2 regions of the Streptomyces sp. 147326 genome follow, and region 1 is predicted to be linked to the other one. Evidence: riboswitches for the same ligand, from Rfam matches in the RefSeq annotation. Region 1 holds a riboswitch; the other holds the start of a gene.
The links. A riboswitch is a leader RNA that binds a small molecule or an ion and turns the genes downstream of it on or off. The one in region 1 is predicted to bind S-adenosylmethionine.
Positions count from the first base shown of each region.

Region 2: another riboswitch for S-adenosylmethionine. It lies ahead of RIU97_RS28935 (aminotransferase class V-fold PLP-dependent enzyme); the one in region 1 lies ahead of thrC (threonine synthase).

Region 1 covers NZ_CP134201.1:4,915,783-4,921,717, forward strand. The annotation lists gene otsB (trehalose-phosphatase) at 1-746, shown strand, start outside; gene RIU97_RS22540 (trehalose-6-phosphate synthase) at 1,020-2,483, opposite strand; gene RIU97_RS22545 (glucosyl-3-phosphoglycerate synthase) at 2,533-3,510, opposite strand; SAM riboswitch class I at 3,696-3,852, shown strand; gene thrC (threonine synthase) at 3,870-5,159, shown strand; gene RIU97_RS22555 (MoaD/ThiS family protein) at 5,197-5,475, shown strand; gene RIU97_RS22560 (cold-shock protein) at 5,890-5,935, shown strand, end outside.
Region 2 covers NZ_CP134201.1:6,316,665-6,322,599, forward strand. The annotation lists gene trpD (anthranilate phosphoribosyltransferase) at 1-302, shown strand, start outside; SAM riboswitch class IV at 419-535, shown strand; gene RIU97_RS28935 (aminotransferase class V-fold PLP-dependent enzyme) at 764-2,182, shown strand; gene RIU97_RS28940 (Lrp/AsnC family transcriptional regulator) at 2,353-2,634, opposite strand; gene RIU97_RS28945 (rhomboid family intramembrane serine protease) at 2,631-3,353, opposite strand; gene RIU97_RS28950 (hypothetical protein) at 3,532-3,771, shown strand; gene RIU97_RS28955 (NYN domain-containing protein) at 3,815-5,176, shown strand; gene RIU97_RS28960 (NlpC/P60 family protein) at 5,429-5,935, shown strand, end outside.

The DNA.
Region 1 (5,935 bases):
ACTTCGACGGCACCCTCGCCGACATCGTCCCGGACCCCGACCAGGCCAGAGCCCACCCGGGAGCCGTCCCGGCCCTCTCCGCGCTCGCCCCCGAGGTCGCCTCGGTCGCCGTGATCACCGGCCGGCCGGCCGGCGTCGCCGTCCGCTACGGGGGCTTCGCCGGGGTCCCCGGACTGGAACACCTCGTCGTCCTCGGCCACTACGGCGCGGAGCGCTGGGACGCGGTCACCGGGATCGTGCACGCCCCGGCCGAGCACCCCGGGGTGGCGGCGGTACGGGCCGAGCTGCCGGGGTTCCTCGACTCCATCGGGGCCTGGCGGGGCACCTGGATCGAGGAGAAGGGCCGGGCGCTGGCCGTGCACACCCGGCGGGCCGCGGACCCCGCGGCGGCCTTCGCGGCCCTGCGCGAGCCCCTGACGGAGCTGGCGGCGCGGCACGGGCTGATGGTGGAGCCGGGCCGGGCGGTCCTGGAGCTCCGGCCCCCGGGCATGGACAAGGGCGTCGCCCTGACGGAGTTCCTGGCGGAGCGGGACGCGGAGGCGGTGCTGTACGCGGGCGACGACCTGGGTGACCTGGCGGCGTACTCGGCGGTCGAAAAGCGCCGGGCCGACGGGCTTCCGGGCCTCCTGATCTGCAGCGGCTCGGCCGAGGTCCCCGAGCTCGCCGCGCGGGCCGACCTGGTCCTGGCCGGACCGGGCGAGGTGGTCGCCTTCCTGGCCGCCCTGGCCAAGGCCGCGCGAGCCTGAAAAGACCGGGGCTCTGCCCCGCACCCCGCCTCAAACGCGGGCGGGGCTGGATTTGGCCGGCGTCAGCCTGCGTCTTCCGCCCGGAGGGCTGGTGGGCCGCGGAGCGGCATATCCAGCCCCTCCGGCGTTTGAGGAGCGGGGTCTGGGGCGGAGCCCCCAGCGGCGGCGCGGCACCGTTGCCGGGGGCCAGCCCCCGGACCCCCGCGCCTCAAACGCCGGCGGGGCTGAAAAGAGCGGGGCGGAGCCCCAGCAGCGGCGGTGAGGCCGGGAGGCTCAGGCCGGGAGGTCGGTCAGCTGGGCTGCGAACCAGGCGGCCGGGGGGAGGGCCGTGGCGGCGGCGGCCAGGCGCTTCGTGCGCTCCGCACGCTCGGCGGCCGGCATGCCCAGCGCCGCGTGCAACGCCTCGGCCGTCGCCGACACGTCGTACGGGTTCACCGTCAGCGCGTCCTGGCGGAGCTCCTCGTAGGCCCCCGCCCCGGTGGACAGCACCAGCGCGCACCCCGCCTCCGACACCACCGGGATCTCCTTCGCCACCAGGTTCATCCCGTCCCGCACCGGGTTGACCAGCGCCACGTCCGCCATCCGGTACACCGCCAGCGACCGCGCGAAGTCGTCCTGCACCGACACCAGCACCGGCTGCCAGTCCGCCGTACCGAACTCCTCGTTGATCTCCGCGGCCAGCTCCCGGACCGACTCCGTGTACGCCCGGTACACCGCCAGGTCCTGCCGCGACGGGTACGCCGAGGCCAGGTGGACGACCCGGCCCCGCCACTCCGGGTGGACCGTCAGCAGCTCCCGGTAGGCCAGCAGCCCCCGCAGGATGTTCTTCGACAGCTCGGTCCGGTCCACCCGGGCGATCGTCTTCAGGTCGCCGACCTCCGCCCGCAGCTGCGCCAGCTTCTCGTCCACCTCCGGCCGGTGCGCGAGCGCCTTGAGTTCGTCCGCGTCCACCCCGAGGGGGTAGTTGGTCACCTCGGTGAACTGCCGCTTCGCGTAGCCGCGCCCGTCCGGGGCGGCCCGGCGGTGCCACACCCCGCGCTCCGGGGCCCCGGCCGGGAGGTACGCCTCCGCGATGCCGTCCGCGTCGTCCCTGCTCGCGCCGCTGGCGAAGTTGTACGCCCACTCCCACGTGTGGAAGCCCAGCCGGTCCGCCCCGAGCATGCCCCACACCAGCTGGCTCCGGATGTCGTCCGGGAGCATGTTCATGAACTCCCGCGAGGCCCACGGCGTGTGCGTGAAGTGCCCGATCCGCAGGTCGGGCCGCAGCTCCCGCAGCTGCCCCGGGACCAGCGCCAGGTGGTAGTCCTGCACCAGGACGCGGGCCCCTTCGGCCGCCTCCTGGGCGAGGGCGCGCGCGAAGGCCCGGTTGTACTCGACGTACGCGTCCCACCGCCGGCGGAACTCCGCGTCGAAGACCGGCTCGCGCGGGACGTCGTACAGGTGGTGGTGCGTGAACCACAGCACGGAGTTGGCGATGCCGTTGTAGGCGGCGTCATACACCGCGGGATCGATGTCCAGCATCCGGACACCGGGCTCGGTCACCCCCCGGTGGACCGCCTCCCGGTCCGCCTCCGACAGCGCCGCGCAGATCCACAGCGCCCCTGGCTGCTCCGCGAGGGCCGCGGAGAGCCCGGAGACGAGACCGCCCCCGCCGCGCCGGGCGCTGAGGACGCCTTCGGCATCGATTGCGTACGAGAGGGGGCCGCGGTTGGCGGCGACGAGTACCTGAGAAGCCATGCGGCGAACCTAGCCCGGCCCGCACTCGCTCAAACTTTCCAGGCCGACGTCACGCCACGCGGCGCAGCGCGTACTCCTTGACGCCGAGCATCGGCGGCCGCTCCTCGGTGTCCACCGGGTACGTCCGCGGCACGAAACCTTCCGGCCCCCGCTCGAACTGCGTGAGCTCCGGCCGTACGTGGGAGTACCCCCAGCGGTAGCTGGGGGAGTGGCCGCGCGACAGCCGCAGCAGGGCGGTGCGGTAGATCGCCGCGGCCATCCGGCCGAGCGCCTGCCCGTCCTGGTGGCGGTGGACGCGTACGCCCACGTCCACCTGGGCGAGCGCGTCCAGTCCGACCGTGTGCAGTGCGTCGACCAGCAGGCCCAGCTCGACGCCGTACCCGACGGGGAACGGCAGCCGTTCCAGCAGGGAGCGGCGTACGGCGTACTCGCCGCCCAGCGGCTGGACGAAGCCGGCCAGCTGCGGCCAGTGCAGGTTGAGCAGGGGGCGGGCGACCAGCTCCGTGACCCGGCCGCCCTGGCCGGGGGCGTCGCCGAGCGGGCGGTCGTACATGGCCTTGACGAACTGCACGTCCGGTTCGGTCAGCAGAGGTCCCACGATCCCCGAGACGAAGGCGGAGGAGAAGTCCCGCAGGTCGGCGTCGACGAAGCAGACGATGTCCCCGCTGGTGGCCAGCAGCGAGCGCCACAGCACCTCGCCCTTGCCGGGCAGCGCCGGGATCCTCGGCAGGATCTCGTCGCGGTGCACCACCCGGGCTCCGGCCTTCGCCGCGACCTCCGCCGTACGGTCGGTCGAGCCCGAGTCGATCACGATCAGCTCATCCACCAGGGGGAACGGCAGTCCCTCGATCAGCTCGCGCCGGATGACCTCGACGATCGCGCCGACCGTCGCCTCCTCGTCCAGTGCGGGCAGCACCACGCTGACCGTGGTCCCGGCCGCCCGTTTCCGGTCGAGCAGCTGGTCGAGCGGTCGGTCGGCGGCTGACCAGGAGCGGTCTGCCAGCCAGCGCTCCACCTCTTCCAGCACCCTCAGTACTCCCTGCTTGTCGGCGTTATCGGCCGATATGAGATCCATCTCGCGGTTCGGACGGCTGTCTCAACCGCCCGGCCCTTCGGTTACAGTCTTGAACAACGCGAAGGACCACCGCATGCCGGGGGTCCCCGCGTACAAACGCACCGGCGCGCCACAGAGCGCGTGTGCCGGTGCCATACCGCTCATCCAGAGGGGCAGAGGGACACGGCCCGTTGAAGCCCCGGCAACCCTCCAGTCGGTTCTCGCGATCGCTCGTCAGCGACGTCAGCGAGGTCCCCGGCTAGGGAAGGTGCCAATTCCGTCTCATGGCGAAGTGCGCCATGGGGAAGATGAGGAGAAAGGGCCTCGCCATCATGGCTGCACAGACTGTCGCCACCTCTGTCGATCTCGGACCTGCCAACGGTCTTTCCTGTCGCGAGTGCGGTACCCGCTTCGAACTCGGCCCCATCTTCGCGTGCGCCGAGTGTTTCGGACCGCTGGAAGTCGCCTACGACCTCCCGGCCGGTACTGGTTCATCCGAAGACGTCGAGGCCCTGCGCGCCGCGATCGAGGCCGGCCCCAACAACATCTGGCGTTACGCGCCGCTGCTGCCCGTCCCCGCGGACGTGGCCTCCAAGCCGAGCCTGAACCCGGGCTTCACCAAGCTCGTGGACGCCGCCAACCTGGCCAAGGAGCTCGGCGTCACCGGCAAGCTCTACGTCAAGGACGACTCCGGCAACCCGACGCACTCCTTCAAGGACCGCGTCGTGGCCATCGCCGTCGAGGCCGCCCGCGCCTTCGGCTTCACCACCCTCTCCTGCTCCTCCACCGGCAACCTGGCCGGCGCCGTCGGCGCCGCGGCCGCCCGGGCCGGCTTCCGCTCCTGCGTGTTCATCCCGCACGACCTGGAGCAGGGCAAGGTCGTCATGGCCGGTGTGTACGGCGGCGACCTGGTCGGCATCGAGGGCAACTACGACGACGTCAACCGCTTCTGCTCCGAGCTCATCGGCGATCCGCTCGGCGAGGGCTGGGGCTTCGTCAACGTCAACCTGCGCCCGTACTACGGAGAGGGCTCCAAGACCCTCGCGTACGAGATCTGCGAGCAGCTCGGCTGGCAGCTGCCCGACCAGCTCGTGATCCCGATCGCGTCCGGATCGCAGCTGACGAAGATCGACAAGGGTCTGCAGGAGCTGATCAAGCTCGGCCTCGTCGAGGACAAGCCGTACAAGATCTTCGGTGCCCAGGCCGAGGGCTGCTCCCCGGTGTCGACCGCCTTCAAGGCCGGTCACGACGTGGTCCGCCCGCAGAAGCCGAACACCATCGCCAAGTCCCTCGCGATCGGCAACCCGGCGGACGGCCCGTACGTCCTGGACATCGCCCGCCGCACCGGCGGCTACGTCGAGGACGTGAACGACGAGCAGGTCGTCGAGGCCATCAAGATCCTCGCGCAGACCGAGGGCATCTTCGCCGAGACCGCGGGCGGCGTGACGGTCGGCGTGACGAAGAAGCTCATCGAGAACGGGCAGCTCGACCCGACGCTGACCACCGTCGTCCTCAACACCGGCGACGGCCTCAAGACCCTGGAGGCGGTGGCCGCGGAGAGCGGGCAGACCGCCACCATCCGCCCGAGCCTGGACGCGTTCCGCGCCGCCGGCCTGGCCTGACCCTCTTCCCCTGCTCTACCGGAAAGGCAGTAGCGCCATGAGCGTCAACGTCCGCATCCCCACCATCCTGCGCACCTACACCGGCGGTCAGGCCGAGGTGCCCGCCGAGGGCGCGACCCTCGCCGAGGTCATCCAGTCCCTGGAGGCGAGCCACCCGGGCATCGCCGCGCGCGTCCTGGACGACCAGGGCAAGCTGCGCCGTTTCGTGAACGTCTACGTCAACGACGACGACGTGCGCTTCGAGGGCGGGCTGGAGGCGAAGACGCCGGACGGCGCCGGCGTCTCGATCATCCCGGCCGTCGCGGGCGGCTGCTGATCCTCTCGGCCCCTTTGCCACCTGATAGGTGACACGCGCAAACCGAAATTGCCCCCTCCGCTAAAAGCGGAGGGGGCAATTCTGCTTGATTGGGCGCGGTAGAGTTGGGGAAGTCCCCTCCGCCGGACTTGCCCGCTGCATATGAACGGGTCGCGTGAGGGTCGACATCGGGTCAACATGCAAGTGCGGTATGGGGCTTTGGCGAGATATGCCGGGCCCGAGTTGCCCTGGAGTATGGCAAATTTTCACTCTATTTCAATGTTTTCCTGTGTCCAGAATTCTCGTCGGATTGACCTGTTGCAGACAGCACTCGCGCAGATACATTCAGCCTCGGTCGACGCGTTCCGACGCAAGTTCTGACCCGGGAACGCGAAGTGCGTTCCCGCGCAAGGGCCAGTAATAGGGGAGTTAGGCATGGCTCAGGGCACCGTCAAGTGGTTCAACGCGGAGAAGGGCTACG
Region 2 (5,935 bases), 1.4 Mb from region 1:
AGGTGGCGGAGCAGGTCTTCGACCCGCGCGACATCGGCATCGACCTGGTCGACGTGTCGGCGCTGGCCGGCGGCGATCCCGCGTACAACGCGGACGTGGCCCGCCGCCTGCTGGCCGGCGAGACCGGCCCGGTCCGCGACGCCGTGCTGCTGAACTCGGCGGCGGCCCTGGTGGCCCTGGACCCCGGTACGGCCACGCTGGAGGAGCAGCTCGCCGCCGGTGTCGTCCGCGCGGCGGAGTCCATCGACTCGGGCGCGGCGCGCGCCTCGCTGGAGCGCTGGGTGGCGGCGAGCAACGCCTGATCCCGACGGACTCCCGCCGGTGAGGGATCTCCACCGGTCGTTTCGTGCCAAGGCCCCGGTCCGCCATTCGGACCGGGGTCTTGCGCGCGGGGGATCTTGTGGCAGGATGCTGACCAGGTCACGAGTGACAGCGTTTAGGCCCCGGCTTGCTGTCCGGCAACCCTCCTTCCGTGGCGGGGTGCCCCGGGTGATGACCAGGTCGTAGGCAGCAAGGCCTACGGCAAGCGCGGATCCCTCGACACCAGGGGTCCTGGTCTCTCGAGGAGCGTTTTCCGTGAGCAAGCGAATGCGATAGGGCGACTCCGCCCCCACTTCACCCCTCGGATCAGGGTCACTTCCGTGTACCCCCGCCGGCCGTCAGGTCCGGCCCGAGGGCTCTCCCGTACCCCGGACGGCCGCACGGCCGTACCCGCGTACGGACACACGAAGCCATTCAGCCCTGCCTGCCGGGAGATACCGCCATGTCCGCATTCCTGAACGCCGCCGCCCCCACCTCCGTCGACACCACCTTCGTCGACACCACCTCCGTCGACACCGCCGAAAGTCCCGCCTGTGCCGAGCCGCTGCCGGTGCTCGGCCGGGACGTCACCGTTCCGCTGGTCACCGGCGGCGAGGTCACCTACGCGGCCCTGGACTACGCGGCCAGCGCCCCGGCGCTCCAGCGGGTCTGGGACGACGTGGCCGCCTACGCCCCGTACTACGGCAGCGTGCACCGCGGCGCCGGGTACCTCTCGCAGCTCTCCACCGACCTCTTCGAACAGAGCCGGGTCACGGTCGCCCAGTTCCTCGACTGCCGCCCCGCCGACCAGGTGATCTTCACCCGGTCCACCACCGACTCCCTCAACCTGCTCGCCGCCGTGCTCCCCGCCGACTGCCAGGTCTTCGTCTTCGAGACCGAGCACCACGCCTCGCTGCTGCCGTGGACGAACGCGCGGGTCACCTACCTCAACGCCCCGCGCACCCCGGACGAGGCCGTCGCCACCCTGGAGCGGGCCCTCGCCGACCGGGAGCCGTACGGTCCGGCCCTGGTCTGCGTCACCGGCGCCTCCAACGTCACCGGTGAACTGTGGCCGGTGAAGGAGCTCGCCGCCGCCGCGCACGCCCACGGCGCGCGGATCGTCCTGGACGCCGCCCAACTGGCCCCGCACCACCCCGTCTCGGTCCAGGACCTGGACGTGGACTGGGTCGCCTTCTCCGGACACAAGCTCTACGCGCCCTTCGGCTCGGGCGTGCTCGCCGGCCGCGCGGACTGGCTGCAGCAGGCCGAGCCGTACCTCGCGGGCGGCGGCGCCTCCCGCAAGGTGGCCCGGCGCGAGGACGGCGGCGTGGACGTCGAGTGGCACACCACGGCCGCCCGCCACGAGGCCGGCTCCCCGAACGTCATCGGCGTCTACTCCATCGCCTCCGCCTGCAAGGCCCTCACCGAGGCGGGCTTCGACAGCCTCGTCGCCCGCGAGCGCCACCTCATCGCGCAGGTCCGCGAGGGCCTGGCGGAGGTCCCGGCGGTCCGCGTCCTGTCCCTCTTCGGGGACGAGGCCCCGCGCGTCGGCGTCATCTCCTTCGTGGTGGACGGCTGGAACAGCTCCCACTTCGCCGCCGCGCTGTCCGCGGAGTACGGGATCGGCGTCCGCGACGGCCTGTTCTGCGCCCACCCGCTGGTCCGCACCCTCCTGGGCAGCGAGCCGCAGGCGCAGGGCGAGTGCGGTGCCCCTGAGGCGGCCCCGGGGGAGCGCTCGCTGAACGCGATCCGCGTCAGCTTCGGCGCGGGCACCCCGGACGAGCACGTGGAGCGCTTCGTCCGCGCGGTGAAGGAGCTCGTCGCGGACGGAGCCAAGTGGCAGTACCGCACGGAGGAAGGCCGCTGCGTCCCGGCCGTCTGACCTGCGGTCGGCGCAACGGGGCTGGGTGGTGTGGGGCGGCGCCCCGGAGGGACCCCGCGGACGGCCGGGCCTACGGGTCCTGCTTCAGGGCGCCATCCCAGTCGCGCTGCGAAGCCGGGGCCGACGGGGCGGGGCGTAGCCCGGGCTGACCGCAGACCTCGCCGGAGGCGCTACGCGTCGAGGCCGATCGCGAACGCCGCTTCCAGGTCGTGCTGGGAGTACGTGCGGAAGGCCACGTGGGTGTCCGTCGCCTCGACGCCCGGGATCTTGCTGATGCGGCCGGGGATGATGTCGGCCAGGTTCTCGTGGCGGGCCACGCGGACCAGCGCGATCAGGTCGTACGTCCCCGTGACGGAGTAGACCTCGCTGACGCTGTCCAGCGCGGCGATGGACTCGGCGATCTCGGGGATGCGGTCCACGCTGGTCTTGATGAGCACGATCGCGGTGATCACGGCTGGCTGTCTCCCTCGGTGGCCGTCGCTGGTCGCCTCACTCTAGTCGCACCCCGATAGCGGGCCCACGCGTAGAGGAAGCCGACCGAGAAGCCCACCAGATGGGCCAGGTACGCGACCCCGGGGCCGCTTTCCGCCCGGTGCGCGGCCACCCATTGGAGGGCGAACCAGAACAGCAGCACGAGCCACGCCGGGAACCGCAGCGGCAGGAAGAACAGGAAGGGGAACAGGCTCGTCACCCTCGCCCGCGGGAGCAGGTAGAGGAAGGCGCCCAGGACCGCCGAGATCGCTCCGGACGCCCCCACCAGGGTCTGCGGGGACCCCGCATTGGCCGCCGCGTACGCCGCCAGCGCCACGTACCCCGTGCAGATGTAGAAGACGAGGAACGCCGGGCGGCCCATCCGCTCCTCCGCCATCGCCCCGAAGACGTAGAGGAAGAGCATGTTCCCGAGCAGGTGCAGCCAGCTGCCGTGGACGAACAGGGCCGTCAGCGGGGTCAGCCAGGCGCGCGGGGTGCCCGTGAAGAGCTCGTCCGGGACCACGCCCCAGCGCCGGAAGTACGCGGTTCCGGCGGTCAGCAGCTCGTCGCCCGTCCCGTAGCCCGGGTTGAGCCCCGAGGCAGGGCCGAGTACGAACACCACACCGCAGCCCGCGATCAGCGCATGGGTGACCACCGGTCCCCGGGCAGCCTCGCGTACGGCCCGCCACCTTACGATCATGTGACAGAGCATGACGCAACGGGCCCCACCTGAGACGGTGGCAGGCCGTAGGGTTACGAGCTGCGGTCCGCCGTCCGGGGAAGACCGGCGCAGACGGACGCCGACAGACGCGGAGAGCTGCGCGGACGGCGGCGCGGACGGCTTTAATTGAATCAGCTACGAAGGAGAGAGCGGCCTGATGACGGTTCCCCTGCCGACCGGCACCACCCGGTGGCGCTGCACCCTGTGCGGCAACCTCACGCGCTTCGACGTCACCCGTTCGTCGAAGGTCGTCGAGTACGTCCACCTGGACCTCGCCGGGGAGCCCAAGGTCGAGGAGCGCGAGGTGGTCAATGAGACCATCGAGTCGGTCCGCTGCCGCTGGTGCAACGCGGTGGACCAGATCGAGCTCGTGGACAGGCCGGGCGCGGACTCCTGACGGAGGCGTGCCCACACGTAGATCACGGTAGGGGTGACGGACTGTGGAGCCAGCAAGCGGCGCTGAGCCGGCCGACGCGGCCGGCGACGCCGCCGAGGCGCTCGACCGCCCACTGCCGGAAGGCGTGCGGCGGCGGGTCGTCGCGCTCGTCTCGGACGCCTTCGGCGCACTGACGGTCGCGGACCTGCCGGCGCAGCTGCGCCAGTACGCCCGTTTCACCCCGACCCGGCGCGCCAAGTTCGCGGGCAACGCCATGGCCACGGCGGTCGAGACCGACGCCGTGTTCCGCAGCCGGGTCGCCGAGAAGCTGCGCGACGCGCAGGCGGAGCTGGCCGCGGCCCTGGAATCGGGCGCGCCGCCCGCCGCCGCGGATCCGCTGGACGTGGCGGCCGCCGCGTTCGTCCTGCGGCCGGCCGGCTGGGTCAAGCTGGTGGCCGCCGCGGGCGAGGAGGCGCAGCGCGCCGACGCCGAGCGGGTCGGCGAGGAGACCCGGCGCGAGCTGGAGCGGCTGCGCGAGGAGCTGGCCCACGCCCGGGAACTGCAGCGCACGGGCGGCGAGCACGTGCGCGTGGAGCTGGACGCGGCCCGCAAAGAAGCGGAATCGCTTCAGCGCAAGCTGCGCAGCGCCCTCAGCGACGTCAAGCGCGGCGAGGCGGCCCTGCGCAAGCTGACCGCCGAGGTCGACGGGATCCGCGGCGACGCGGCCACCCGGGTGGCCACCGCCGAGAGCGAGAGCCGGCGGCTCAAGTCCCGCCTCGCGGAGGTGGAGGCGGCGCTGGAGACCTCGCGCCGGGCCACCCGCGAGGGGCGCAGCATCGAGGACATGCGGCTGCGGCTGCTGCTGGACACCGTGCTGGACGCGGCCCAGGGGCTGCGCCGCGAGCTGGCGCTGCCGCCCGTGAACACGCGCCCGGCCGACACCGTGGACGCGGTGGAGCCGGGCCGGATGACGCCGAAGGACATCGCGGCGCGCGCCCTGTCGGAGACCGATCCGGCCCTGCTGGACCAGCTGTTGGCGCTGCCCCAGGCCCATCTGGTGGTCGACGGCTACAACGTGACCAAGACCGGCTATCCGACGATGCCGCTGGAGAAGCAGCGGCTGCGGCTGCTGGGCGGGCTGTCGATGCTGGCCGCGCAGACGGGCGCGGAGATGACCTGTGTCTTCGACGGGGCGGAACTGGCGGCCCCGGTGCTGCTCGCCCCGCCGCGCGGGGTGCGGGTGCTGTTCTCCAAGGCGGGGGTGACGGCGGACGAGCTGATCCGTCAGCTGGTGCGCGCCGAACCGCCCGGCCGGCCGGTGGTCGTGGTCTCCACGGACCGGGAGGTCGCCGACGGGGTGGCCAAGGCGGGCGCGCGGCCCGTGACGTCCGCTTTGCTCCTGAAGCGGCTTTCGCGCGTTTCGTAACTCCCCGCCCGAATGCCGGAATTGACCGACGCCACAGCGAACGTACCGTCAAGTGCCCGGCACAGAGCGTGCGCTGTAGGTAAAGAACCTGGTCGGAGAGCGGGTTTTTACCCGGCGGGATTTGAACTGATCACAGCGAGGTCACTAGGGTGCGTTCAAACCTTCGTGCGGTAGATCACTCATTCGGGGTGGCGGCGGAGGTGCTGCCGAGTTGCGTTCTTCGGCGGCTCTAGGAAGAAGGAGCTCGCCTCCGTGGCGTCCCACCGTCGACCCAAGCAGCCGAACCGCACTCGTGTGACCGTGCTCGGCGCCACCGCGGCCGCCGTGGTGGCCCTCACCTCCCAGAGCGCCTCCGCCGCTCCGGAGAAGCCGAGCAAGGACGAGGTCAAGACCCAGGTCGACGCCCTCTACGAAGAGGCGGAGCAGGCCACCGAGAAGTTCAACGGGGCCAAGGAGCGCCAGGAGAAGCTGGAGAAGGAGATAGCCCAGCTCCAGGACCAGGTCGCTCGCGGCCAGGGCGACCTCAACGAGCTGCGCAGCACCCTCGGTTCGATGGCCAGCGCCCAGTACCGAAACGGCGGCATCGACCCCTCCCTCGCCCTCCTCCTCTCCGAGGACCCCGACAGCTACCTCGACAAGGCCTCCTCCCTCGAGCACTTGAGCGGCAAGCAGGTCGAGGCGGTCCAGAAGATCCAGGCCAAGCAGCGCAGCCTCGCGCAGCAGCGCCAGGAGGCCGCCGGCAAGCTCGCCGACCTCGAC